Linked DNA regions of Rheinheimera salexigens. The protein of the gene in region 1 interacts with the protein of each later gene in a pairwise test. Links are inferred from orthologs where the notes say so. Each region holds a gene or a part of one and is shown in the gene's direction. Other genes may lie near its edges.

Region 1 (3,791 bases):
TTCCGCAACAGGAATACAAACAGCGGATAGTGAATGTTTAAGTTTTCAGCTTAATCACTATGGCCAGCGTAATAGCGATAACGGCGTTGCACTAAGTTGTTGGCAGTGAGTTGGTGGAAATAAATTATTGGCAATAAGTGTAGTTAACTGGGACAAGCGCTATTAATAAGCGCTAATTTACTGCGACCGGCTTGGTTTAAGGTCATTTTATAGTGCCAATGATACTTAGCACTTGGGCAATAATAAAAGCTGCCATTCTCAAAGCCATCTAAGCTACCGTCGCGACGAAAACTGACTTGTTCACGATTATAAACTAATTTATGCGGCAGGCTAATGGCAGGAACCTGACGCAATAAGATTATTGATGAGTCAGGATGTAATAAACTAATTTGTATCGGTACATGTTGCCAATCTGCACTACAGGTTACGCCTGTCTTTGGGCATAATTGCACCGGTAAATTACTGCTAACGGCCATTATTCTAGCATAGGCTAAATGTTGGCTAAATTGGCGCATATACGCTGAGGCTTGCTGGCGCTCAGTTAGCTCCGCCATAGCGGGGATAGCAATAAACACCAAAATACAAAAAATAGCGATTGCGACGAGTAATTCTATTAAAGATAAACCGATATGATGCCAGCGCACTTTATATCACTCTTATTGGCTACAAGGTTGATAAAAAGTATAGTAAAAATTAACTAAATGTAAAACTGCGGCCAAATTTAGCCGAGTTTAGCTAAATTTGGTTTTGAATCTAAGTTAGCCTAAGGCTAACTATAAATGGTCGGGATAGGCTGGCGTTTATGCTGGGTTTTATTATAGGTAGCAATTAATTTTGCACTTACTTCTGGCGCAACCTCTTTGCCTTCTAAAAAGTCATCTATTTGTTGATAAGTTAAGCCTAAAGCGGCTTCATCTGCTTTTAACGGCGCTAAGCTTTCTAAATCGGCAGTGGGCGTTTTATCCACTAAAATCGCATTCGCTCCTAAGGTTTTACCTAATAACCGCACTTGGCGTTTATTTAAGCCAAATAATGGTGCCATATCGCAAGCGCCATCACCCCATTTGGTATAAAAACCGGTAATATTTTCAGCAGAATGATCAGTACCAATAACTAAACCTTTAACTAAAGCCGCGACATGATATTGCACTATCATACGAGCACGCGCTTTGACATTGCCTTTAGCAAAATCAACGTCATGTTCATTACTGGGTGCCAATGTTGTTGTTGCTACTGCGCTATAGGTCGCTTGATGTAGGGCATCTGCACCAGACTGAATATTAATCGTTAAGGCTTGGCTGGGCTGAATAAAGTCGATAGCCAGCTGGGCATCTTGTTCATCTTTTTGGTTGGCATAGGGTAAGCGCACGGCGATAAACTGGTACTTATCAGCATGGCCTTGGTTTAATTCATTTACCGCCAATTGAGCTAACCGACCACAAACGGTTGAGTCGACACCGCCACTAATACCCAAAACTAAATGTTTCATGCCAGAATTTTGTAGCTGTTGTTTAATAAAATCGACCCGGCGGCGAATTTCAAATTCAACATCAATCTGGGGTAGAACCTGCATTTGTTCAATTATTTCGGCGGCATTCATGGCAACAAACCTCTGGTGTTGTTATCTGTTATATTAATATACTACTGATTGCACTAAGGCTATGTATTATACTGGTTAATATCTTTGTGGCTAATCTATGGATGCTTAAATGAAAAAAATTGAAGCGATTATTAAACCATTTAAATTGGATGATGTACGAGAAGCATTAGCCGAAATCAATATTACGGGCATGACCGTCACAGAAGTTAAAGGATTTGGCCGACAAAAAGGCCATACTGAGCTGTATCGTGGTGCTGAGTATATGGTCGATTTTTTACCGAAAGTAAAGTTAGAAATTGTTGTGTCAGACGATCAAGTAGAACGCTGTATAGAATCTATTGTGCAAACAGCGCAGACAGGACGTATAGGCGATGGCAAAATATTTGTATTCGACGTTGAGCGTGTTATTCGGATCCGTACCGGCGAAGAAGACGAAGAAGCTATTTAGCTTTAAGCGAATTAACTGTAAGCAAATAGCTCAGTTATTTAGTTGTCGTTTAGTTGGTCAAGGGCTGATAATTTGTTTTATTAGTATTAGTGCCAACGCAACCAGCGTTAACTCGGTATTGGCCGACATCCAACAACTCAGTTCGGAATCAATGCAGGGCCGACAAACTAATACGCTGGGCAGTGAACAAGCCCAAGCGTATATTGCTGCACGTTATGCCGCTTTAGGCTTAGCGAGCTTTAAGCAAAGTTATTACGCCAATTATACTTATCAACGGGCTTGGTCAGATAAAACGGGCACCAATGTACAGGCCTGGGTTCAAGGCTGTAAGTATCCAGAGCATTATATCGTTGTAACTGCGCATTATGATCATTTAGGCCGTAAAGGATCACAGGTGTATCATGGCGCTGACGATAATGCATCAGGTGTAGCTGCTATGCTGGCGTTGGCCCAGCAGCTAAAAATCAATTGCCCAGCTTATTCTTATATATTTCTCGCTACTGATGGCGAAGAAACGGGCCTATATGGCAGTAAAGCTTTTTTGCAGCAGCCGCCTGTGGCTTTGACACAAATAATTCTGAATTTAAATTTAGATATGATCAGTCGTGCCGATCGGCGGGGTAGGCTATATGTAACCGGAGCCAATAAATATTCTGGGTTGAAAAAGCAACTGACCTTACTAGAGCAGGGAGCGCCAATCCGCTTTTTATCGGCCAGTGGGCCCAATCATTTTAACGGTCAATCTAGAAGTCAAAACTGGTTAACAGCTAGTGATCACGGTACATTTCATCGCCAAGGAATTAATTATATATTTATCGGTGGTCAGGAGCATCCGCATTATCATACCACTGACGATCAATGGCATTATATTGATCCTAGCTTTTTACAACAGTCGCTAAACAGTATTTATGCCACTGTATTTTGGCTAGAGCAACAACATCCTGAACGTTTAATCAGGGCAAAATGAATCGATTTAGTGTTTAACTCATAGAGGTTATTTCAGGTGGAATCCGTTAATGTCGAGTAAAGAGCAAAAGTTCTCTTGGTTTATATTTAGTTTAATGGCCAGTGTCACCTTTATGGCCATTTTGTCTGAATTAGCCCCATCTGGCATATTGCCTCAAATGAGTGAAGGGTTAGGCGTAGATGCTGCTCAAATTGGTTTCTTAGTCGGCATTTATGCCTTAGCCTCAGCTGTGTTTACCATCCCGTTAATTAGTGCAACCTTAGCCTTTAACCGAAAAACGTTATTGCTTTGGCTGTTAATCGGCTTTGCAATTTCTAATATTATTGTTGGCTTGTCTTCTTCTTACTCTGTAATTGTATTTTGCCGGATTATTGGTGGAGTATGCGCCGGTATTTTATGGCCTATGATCGCCGCTTATGGAACTCGATTAGTACCTAAACATCTGCATGGACGAGCCATCACCGTCATTATGGCTGGCGCAACCTTAGGCATAAGTGCTGGTTTACCTATTATGACTGCGATAGGAAATATGTTTAGCTGGCGCGCGGAGTTTATTGGGCTTGGACTACTTATTGCTCTTATTGCCTTACTAAGCTATTTATTTTTACCCTCGCTTGACGGAGAGCGACTATGTAAAACTAATTCACCTTTTACATTGCTAAAAATGCCTGCCGTTCAGATCATTCTGGCGTTAACTTTCCTTGCGGTTATAGCGCATTACGCGGTTTATACCTATATAAGCCTACTGGTTGCTAAGATAGCGTTTTGGGGTGGTA
Region 2 (3,589 bases), 140 kb from region 1 along the record:
TTACGCTAAATGACATACCGGCTGTCAATAATGTTAAAAATAAAGTTTTTTTTCATACACCCTCGCTAACTTTAAGTAATCAATATTTCACACAAGATTAATAGCTGAGAATATATATATTGTAAATGAGGGCGGTGAAATATATTTTGAGTCGCTATTAATTTTTTGATTTTGTCCAGCAGCCAAGCATCCGCAATAGAATATTTACTTTTCATCAATAGCCGCACGAGATTGGATTGTATGAGAAAAATAAAAAAGATGTTAAAGTCATTCTAAATGAAATTGGCTCATTAGCAGCGAATAATCATACTCAATAACGCTAGGTATTATAAAACAGCGAGGTTAGCACAATGAATCAGGCAGTCACTTTTAATAAACCGCTGCCCGAGCATTATAGTTTAAGCGGCTATAAGAAGCATTTTACTGACTTTCACGACTGGCTTGTTCGCAGCTTTTCTTCGCAACCGGTGACTAGCCTCGTTAAGGCTAAAGCCAGCTTTATTGACAGTGTGTTAGTGCAGCTGTGGCATAAGTTAGAGCTGCATAAAGGCAAGCAACTCAGCCTGATTGCCGTTGGCGGTTATGGCCGCGGCGAACTGCATCCTTGCTCGGACATTGATCTACTGATTTTAGCCCAAGGCGCCCTCACCGACAGTCAGCAAGAAGCCATTAGCCAGTTTATTGCCCTGTTATGGGATTTGCGCTTAGAGGTCGGCCACAGCGTACGAACCTTGGATGAAACGCTCAATTTAGGTAAAGACGACATTACCATCGCCACTAACCTACTTGAGATGCGCTTACTCACCGGTAATGCTTCGTTATTTGAACAGCTGCAACAAGATGTGTATGCCGATGATTTTTGGACTAGCCAAGATTTTTTTCAAGCTAAGCGCCATGAGCAACAACAACGCCATGCCCAATACCATGGCACTGCCTATAACTTAGAGCCTAACTTAAAAGCTAACCCCGGCGGTTTGCGCGATATTCAAACCATTGGCTGGGTGGCTAAGCGCCACTTTCAAACCCGCACTATGCGCGAGCTAGTGGCTTATCACTATCTAACTGAAGATGAATATCAAGAGTTAATGGAGTGCGAGGCCTATTTATGGCAAATGCGCTTTGCCCTGCATGTAGAAGCTGGCCGCAACGAGAACCGGATTTTATTTGATTACCAACCCGCTGTAGCGCAGCGTCTTGGCTTTGGTGCTGATGGCAAAGCCTCGGTAGAGCGGATGATGAAGCGGTTTTTTCGCACCGTGCAGCGGGTTAGCGAACTGAACGAAATGTTACTGCAGCATTTTGATGGCAGTATCTTAAACCCCGACGCTAAAGTAAAAGTACAGCCATTAGATGATTACTTTGAGCTGCAAGGGCATTTAATTGCCGCACGCGATAATGCTATTTTTGCCCGTCGAGATAATTTACTGCGCTTATTTTGGCATATTGCCAATAATTCTAATATTACCGGCATACACTCCGCTACCATGCGCTTAATCCGTCAAGTTAGACGTCGCTTAATGGGCGACTTGCAAGATTATGAAGGCTGCCGGCAGTTATTTTTATCCATAGTGCGCCATCCGCGCGGCATGGACAATGCCATTACCTTAATGCATCGTTATGGCGTATTGGCCGCTTATTTACCGCAATGGCGCAATATTGTTGGCCAAATGCAATTTGATTTATTTCATGCTTATACTGTGGATGAACACACCCACCGCTTATTAAAAAATCTGTATAAATATACCCTGACCGAGCATGAAAATGAATTTCCGCTCTGTAGCGACATTGTGCGCCGGATGGAAAAACCTGAATTATTATATTTAGCCGGCATATTTCACGATATTGCTAAAGGCCGTGGCGGTGACCATTCTGAACTGGGCGCTATGGATGCGCGAGAATTTGCCAAGCTACACCAGCTAAGCGATTTTGATAGTAAATTAATTGTCTGGTTAGTTGAAAATCACTTATTAATGTCCATTACCGCCCAGCGTCGTGATATATATGATCCAGCAGTGGTCACTGAATTTGCCGAAAAAATTCGTGATGAAACGCGTTTAAATTATTTATACTGCTTTACCTTAGCCGACATTCGCGCCACCAATGATAATTTATGGAATGATTGGAAAAACTCATTATTACGTGAGCTGTTTCTCGCGACCCAAAAAGCGTTTCGCCGCGGCTTAGAAAAGCCGATGGATTTACGTGATTTAATTCGTGAAAATCAAGCCGGTGCTATGCCAATGCTGTTAAAACAAAAATTTAACGAAGCTGAGGTATTACAGCTATGGGCCAGAATAAAAGCCGACTATTTTGCTCGTTATAGTCCCAGCCAAATTGCTTGGCATTGTGAACATATTTTACGCCATAAAAACCCACAGCAACCGTTAGTAATACTAAGTAAAACGCCTATTCGCGGCGGTAGTCATGTTTTTATTTATACTAAAGATCAGCCAAAACTGTTTGCTCGCATGGTCGCAGCGTTAGACAGTAAAAAAGTTAATATTTTTGATGCCCAAATTATGACCAACAAAGATGGCTTTGCTATGGATACCTTTGTTATTTTAGAGCAAAACGGCAAGCCGGTGAATTCGCCATCGCGCCAGCAAAGTATTAAGCGGGCACTAGAGTTATATATTCAAGACAAACCTGATTTATCGCGGCAAAAAAATCGTTTATCACGAAGAATGCAACAATTTAATGTGCCGCCAAAAGTGGCATTTATGCCCGGCAACACTAGCAAGCGCACTATGATGGAATTAGCGGCATTAGATACCCCAGGCTTACTGGCCAATATTGGTGAAGTATTTCAGCGCTGCAATATTAATATTCATGCTGCAAAAATTACCACTATAGGTGAGCGCGCTGAAGACTTTTTTATGCTATCTAATAGTGACGAACAGGCGCTTAGTTTCGAGCAGCAACAAGCGTTAAAATCAGCATTAATCGAACAACTTTCCCAGCAATCAGAAGGCTTTTAAACCACCATGTTAGAATTAAAAAAATTAATTGAACAGGCGTTTGAACAACGTGCCGATATCACGCCACATACGGTTACTGCGGAAGTAAAACAGGCCGTAACTAACGTCATTAAACTGCTAGATAACGGTAGTTTGCGCGTAGCGGAAAAAATTACTGGCGAATGGGTGGTGCATCAGTGGTTAAAAAAAGCCGTGCTGTTATCTTTTCGCATTAATGACAATACCGTTATGGACGGTGCTGAAAACCGTTTCTATGACAAAGTGCCGATGAAGTATGCCAACTATAGTGCCGAGCAGTTTCGCCAAGATGCGGTGCGTGTAGTACCACCTGCTGCCGTGCGCCAAGGCAGCTTTATTGGTAAAAACGTGGTGCTAATGCCGTCTTATGTCAATATTGGCGCTTATGTTGATGAAGGCACTATGGTCGATACTTGGGCAACGGTTGGCAGCTGTGCGCAAATTGGTAAGAATGTGCACCTATCTGGCGGCGTGGGTATCGGTGGTGTTTTAGAGCCACTTCAAGCTAACCCTACCATTATTGAAGACGATTGCTTTATTGGTGCTCGTTCAGAAGTAGTTGAAGGCGTTATTGTTGAGCAAGGCGCGGTACT
Region 3 (3,350 bases), 2.2 Mb from region 1 along the record:
TACTAAAGGCGGCGTAATGACCGATGCCATGATTGATGCATACATTGCCATTAAGCGTGCTGAAGCGCTAAGAGTTGCGGTTGCTGTACATCCATTAGAGTTTGAATTGTATTATAGCGTTTAAACATATAGCGTTTAAACATATAGGGTTTAAATACAACAAGCTTTAATTCAAGCTAACTAATACCAGCCCACTACGGTGGGCTTTTTTTAGTAGAAATATTCAACAAAGCAGGATAAAGTAGCCCTAGCAATAAATATAATAAAAGCAAAAAAGGAATTGGGCTGATAATGAACAAGGTTTTGTTACTGTTAGTATTGTGTGCAGTGTCTTTGCCAATCTATGCGGATCAGCAAGCAAAGAAAGTATTTGTTATGCGCGATGCAAATGGCGTTTTAGTTTTTTCTGATAGCCCACAAATAGGCGCAGAAGAAGTAAGCTTTAACTCACGACCTAATATTATGGCGGCAACCGATACCACTTTTCCCGTGACTAAAAAACCGGCAAAAGAACAATTCGAAGTCAGTATTATTCAGCCTGAAGATCAAGCCACCGTTCGCGATAACACCGGTTCAGTTTATGTATCAGGCCGCATTACGCCAATGTTTAAGCGCGGTTTACGAGTAAGACTTCTGGTTGATGGCCAATCTCAGGCTGAACCACAAAGTAATGCTGTGTTTATCTTACGCGACATTGAACGCGGTGAGCATAAATTACAACTAGAGTTATTCGACCAAAACGGTAAATTAATAGCAACCAGCCCTACCACCACCTTTTATTTACACCGTGCATCTAGAATTAATCCAGGTGCTAATTAACCCCTATAATTAATTCATTAGCTAGTGCAATTTGCGCTTAGCTGCTTTACACTGCCAAAATAACGCACCAAAATGGTGCAAAAGGAATGGCAGTGGCAAGCTCCTCACCGACAATAGATGTACTTATCTGCGCCCAACTGACGACAGCGGTATTATTACTGGATAGTCAGTTAAACGTGACTTATTTTAATTCGGCCAGCAGTGCTTTATTTGGCTTGGGTGAAAAACGTATCCTCAACCAGCCCTTTGCTCAACTTTTTCAATATAACGATGTTAACATTCAACGTTTTTATCAGGCTGTTAACCAACAACTTAATTTTAATGTGACGGATGTCAAAGCGGTTAGTGTTGATAGTCGGCATTTATTGCTCGATATCACCGTGACCTATTGTGATAATCCAAGCCAGCATTTATTGCTAGAAATTAGGCAAATTGACCAACAACGTAAAATTAGTCTGGAAAACTTACAACAACATCAGCATTTAGCCGCGCGAGATTTAATTCGCGGCTTAGCACACGAAATTAAAAATCCTTTAGGCGGTTTACGCGGTGCCGCACAATTACTTGAGCTGTCGTTAGATGCTGAACAAACTGAATATACTCAGCTGATAATAGCTCAAGCCGATCGCTTAACCAACTTAGTCAATCGTTTACTCGGCCCTTATCGACCGCCGAAAATTCAGCACAACAACTTACATCACATGATCGAGCAAGTTCGGCAGTTGGCCCTAATGGATAATCCGCATCAAGTACAATTTAGCTTAGATTATGATCCTAGCATTCCTGATTTTCCATTTGATACCGAGCTATTACAACAAGCCTTACTGAATATTGTACGCAACGCCCAGCAAGCATTAGTTGCTGGGGGCATAATTTGTTTACAAAGCCGAGTCTTGTTTCAACATACCCTGCACGGCAAGCGTTATAAATTAGTCGCGCTTATTAAAGTAATTGATAACGGTCCCGGCATAGCGGCAGAAATAAAAGATACCCTGTTTTACCCCATGGTTAGTACTCGGCCACAGGGTAATGGCTTAGGTTTATCCATTGCCCAAACGCTGCTGCATCAACATGGCGGCTGGATAGATTGTGATAGCTGGCCGGGCCATACCGAATTTAGTCTGTATTTACCCATCGTAAATAGCGAGAATTAAACCATGCCACAAAGTGTTTGGATTGTTGACGACGATAACTCAATTCGTTGGGTATTAGAAAAAGCCTTAGCCCGCGCCAATATTAGCACCGAGAGTTTTGCTTCTGCAGACTTAATGTTGCAACGTTTAGACTATCAACAACCCAGTGTGGTTATATCTGATATTCGTATGCCTGGCAGTAATGGCATGCAGCTATTAAATAAGTTACAGCAGCAACTGCCTGATTTACCCGTTATTATTATGACGGCTCACTCTGATTTAGATAGCGCGGTTAACGCTTTTAGTCGTGGCGCTTTTGAATATTTACCTAAGCCATTCGATATTAATGAAGCCGTTAGCTTAATTAGCCGGGCTTTAGAGCACGCAGCGGCTAATAATAGCCTTGAAGAGAGTGTTAGCAGCACGCTATCTTCAGAAATCATTGGTGCTGCACCGGCCATGCAAGAGGTGTTTCGCGCCATAGGTCGGTTATCTCGTTCCAGTATTAGTGTGCTTATTAATGGCCAATCGGGTACAGGTAAAGAGTTAGTGGCCAGAGCGCTGCATAAACACAGCCCGCGTCATGCCCAGCCATTTATTGGCTTAAATATGGCGGCCATACCTACAGAGCTTATTGAATCAGAATTATTTGGCCATGAAAAAGGCGCTTTTACCGGAGCCAGTACCTTACGCAAAGGTCGTTTTGAACAAGCAGATGGTGGTAGCTTATTTTTAGATGAAATTGGCGATATGCCGCTGCATGTACAAACCCGTTTACTGCGGGTATTAGCGGAAGGCCAGTTTTATCGTGTAGGGGGCCATCAAGCTATTACTGTGGATGTGCGTATTATTGCTGCTACCCATCAAAACTTAGAACAACTTGTCGCCGCGGGTCATTTTCGGGAAGACTTATTTCATCGTTTAAACGTGATCCGCATTCAATTACCGCCGCTAAAAGAACGCAAGCAAGATATTCCGCAGTTAGCGCAACACTTTTTGCAACTTGCCGCACAAGAGCTTGGTGTAGAGAAAAAGAAGCTTAGTGCTGAAGTAGAGCAAGTCCTTAGCGATTTAGATTGGCCCGGTAATGTGCGCCAATTAGAAAACACCTGTCGTTGGTTAACGGTTATGGCCAGCGGTAAAAATATTAGTAAAGCTGACTTACCCGCTGAATTACTTAATACCGTCACAGTAAAAAACGCGGACGCAACCGCAATACTGAATGCAGTTACAGGCGCAACTTCGGGCGCTGCAGCAAACGGGACAAACAGTGATAGTTGGCAAGCGTTATTTAAACTTTGGGTAACAGAACAACTACAAGGCGAAAGTACCGATATTGCCCTAGCCGCACAAACAGAACTGGAAACTATTCTGTTGCAGCAAGCATTAGATTTTAGC

What was found. The genes of interacting proteins can lie anywhere in the genome.
Region 2: the proteins of glnB (region 1) and glnD interact in binary tests that used the Escherichia coli proteins (3 or more experiments, as listed by UniProt). The link is inferred for Rheinheimera salexigens from one-to-one orthologs.
Region 3: the proteins of glnB (region 1) and glnL interact in binary tests that used the Escherichia coli proteins (3 or more experiments, as listed by UniProt). The link is inferred for Rheinheimera salexigens from one-to-one orthologs.

Annotation. Positions count from the first base shown.
Region 1 is NZ_MKEK01000001.1:3,222,710-3,226,500, reverse strand. What follows is about bases 409-3,378. They hold glnB (nitrogen regulatory protein P-II), read left to right. Parts: upstream 409-1,709; coding sequence 1,710-2,048; downstream 2,049-3,378. Other genes in these bases: BI198_RS14865 (MFS transporter), read left to right, coding at 3,065-3,378; BI198_RS14870 (M28 family peptidase), read left to right, coding at 1,972-3,015; nadE (ammonia-dependent NAD(+) synthetase), read right to left, coding at 770-1,600; BI198_RS14885 (GspH/FimT family pseudopilin), read right to left, coding at 409-644. Outside these bases: BI198_RS14890 (type IV pilin protein), read left to right, coding at 1-109; more of BI198_RS14885, read right to left, coding at 144-408; more of BI198_RS14865, read left to right, coding at 3,379-3,791. UniProt on the Escherichia coli protein: P-II indirectly controls the transcription of the glutamine synthetase gene (glnA). P-II prevents NR-II-catalyzed conversion of NR-I to NR-I-phosphate, the transcriptional activator of GlnA. When P-II is uridylylated to P-II-UMP, these events are reversed.
Region 2 is NZ_MKEK01000001.1:3,083,435-3,087,023, forward strand. The notes cover bases 1-3,178. They hold glnD (bifunctional uridylyltransferase/uridylyl-removing protein GlnD), read left to right. Parts: upstream 1-350; coding sequence 351-2,978; downstream 2,979-3,178. Other genes in these bases: BI198_RS14190 (hypothetical protein), read right to left, coding at 1-16; dapD (2,3,4,5-tetrahydropyridine-2,6-dicarboxylate N-succinyltransferase), read left to right, coding at 2,985-3,178. In the rest of the region: more of dapD, read left to right, coding at 3,179-3,589.
Region 3 is NZ_MKEK01000001.1:1,046,537-1,049,886, reverse strand. The notes cover bases 1-2,939. They hold glnL (nitrogen regulation protein NR(II)), read left to right. Parts: upstream 1-905; coding sequence 906-1,973; downstream 1,974-2,939. Other genes in these bases: glnG (nitrogen regulation protein NR(I)), read left to right, coding at 1,977-2,939; BI198_RS04885 (hypothetical protein), read left to right, coding at 292-819; glnA (glutamate--ammonia ligase), read left to right, coding at 1-124. Also shown: more of glnG, read left to right, coding at 2,940-3,350.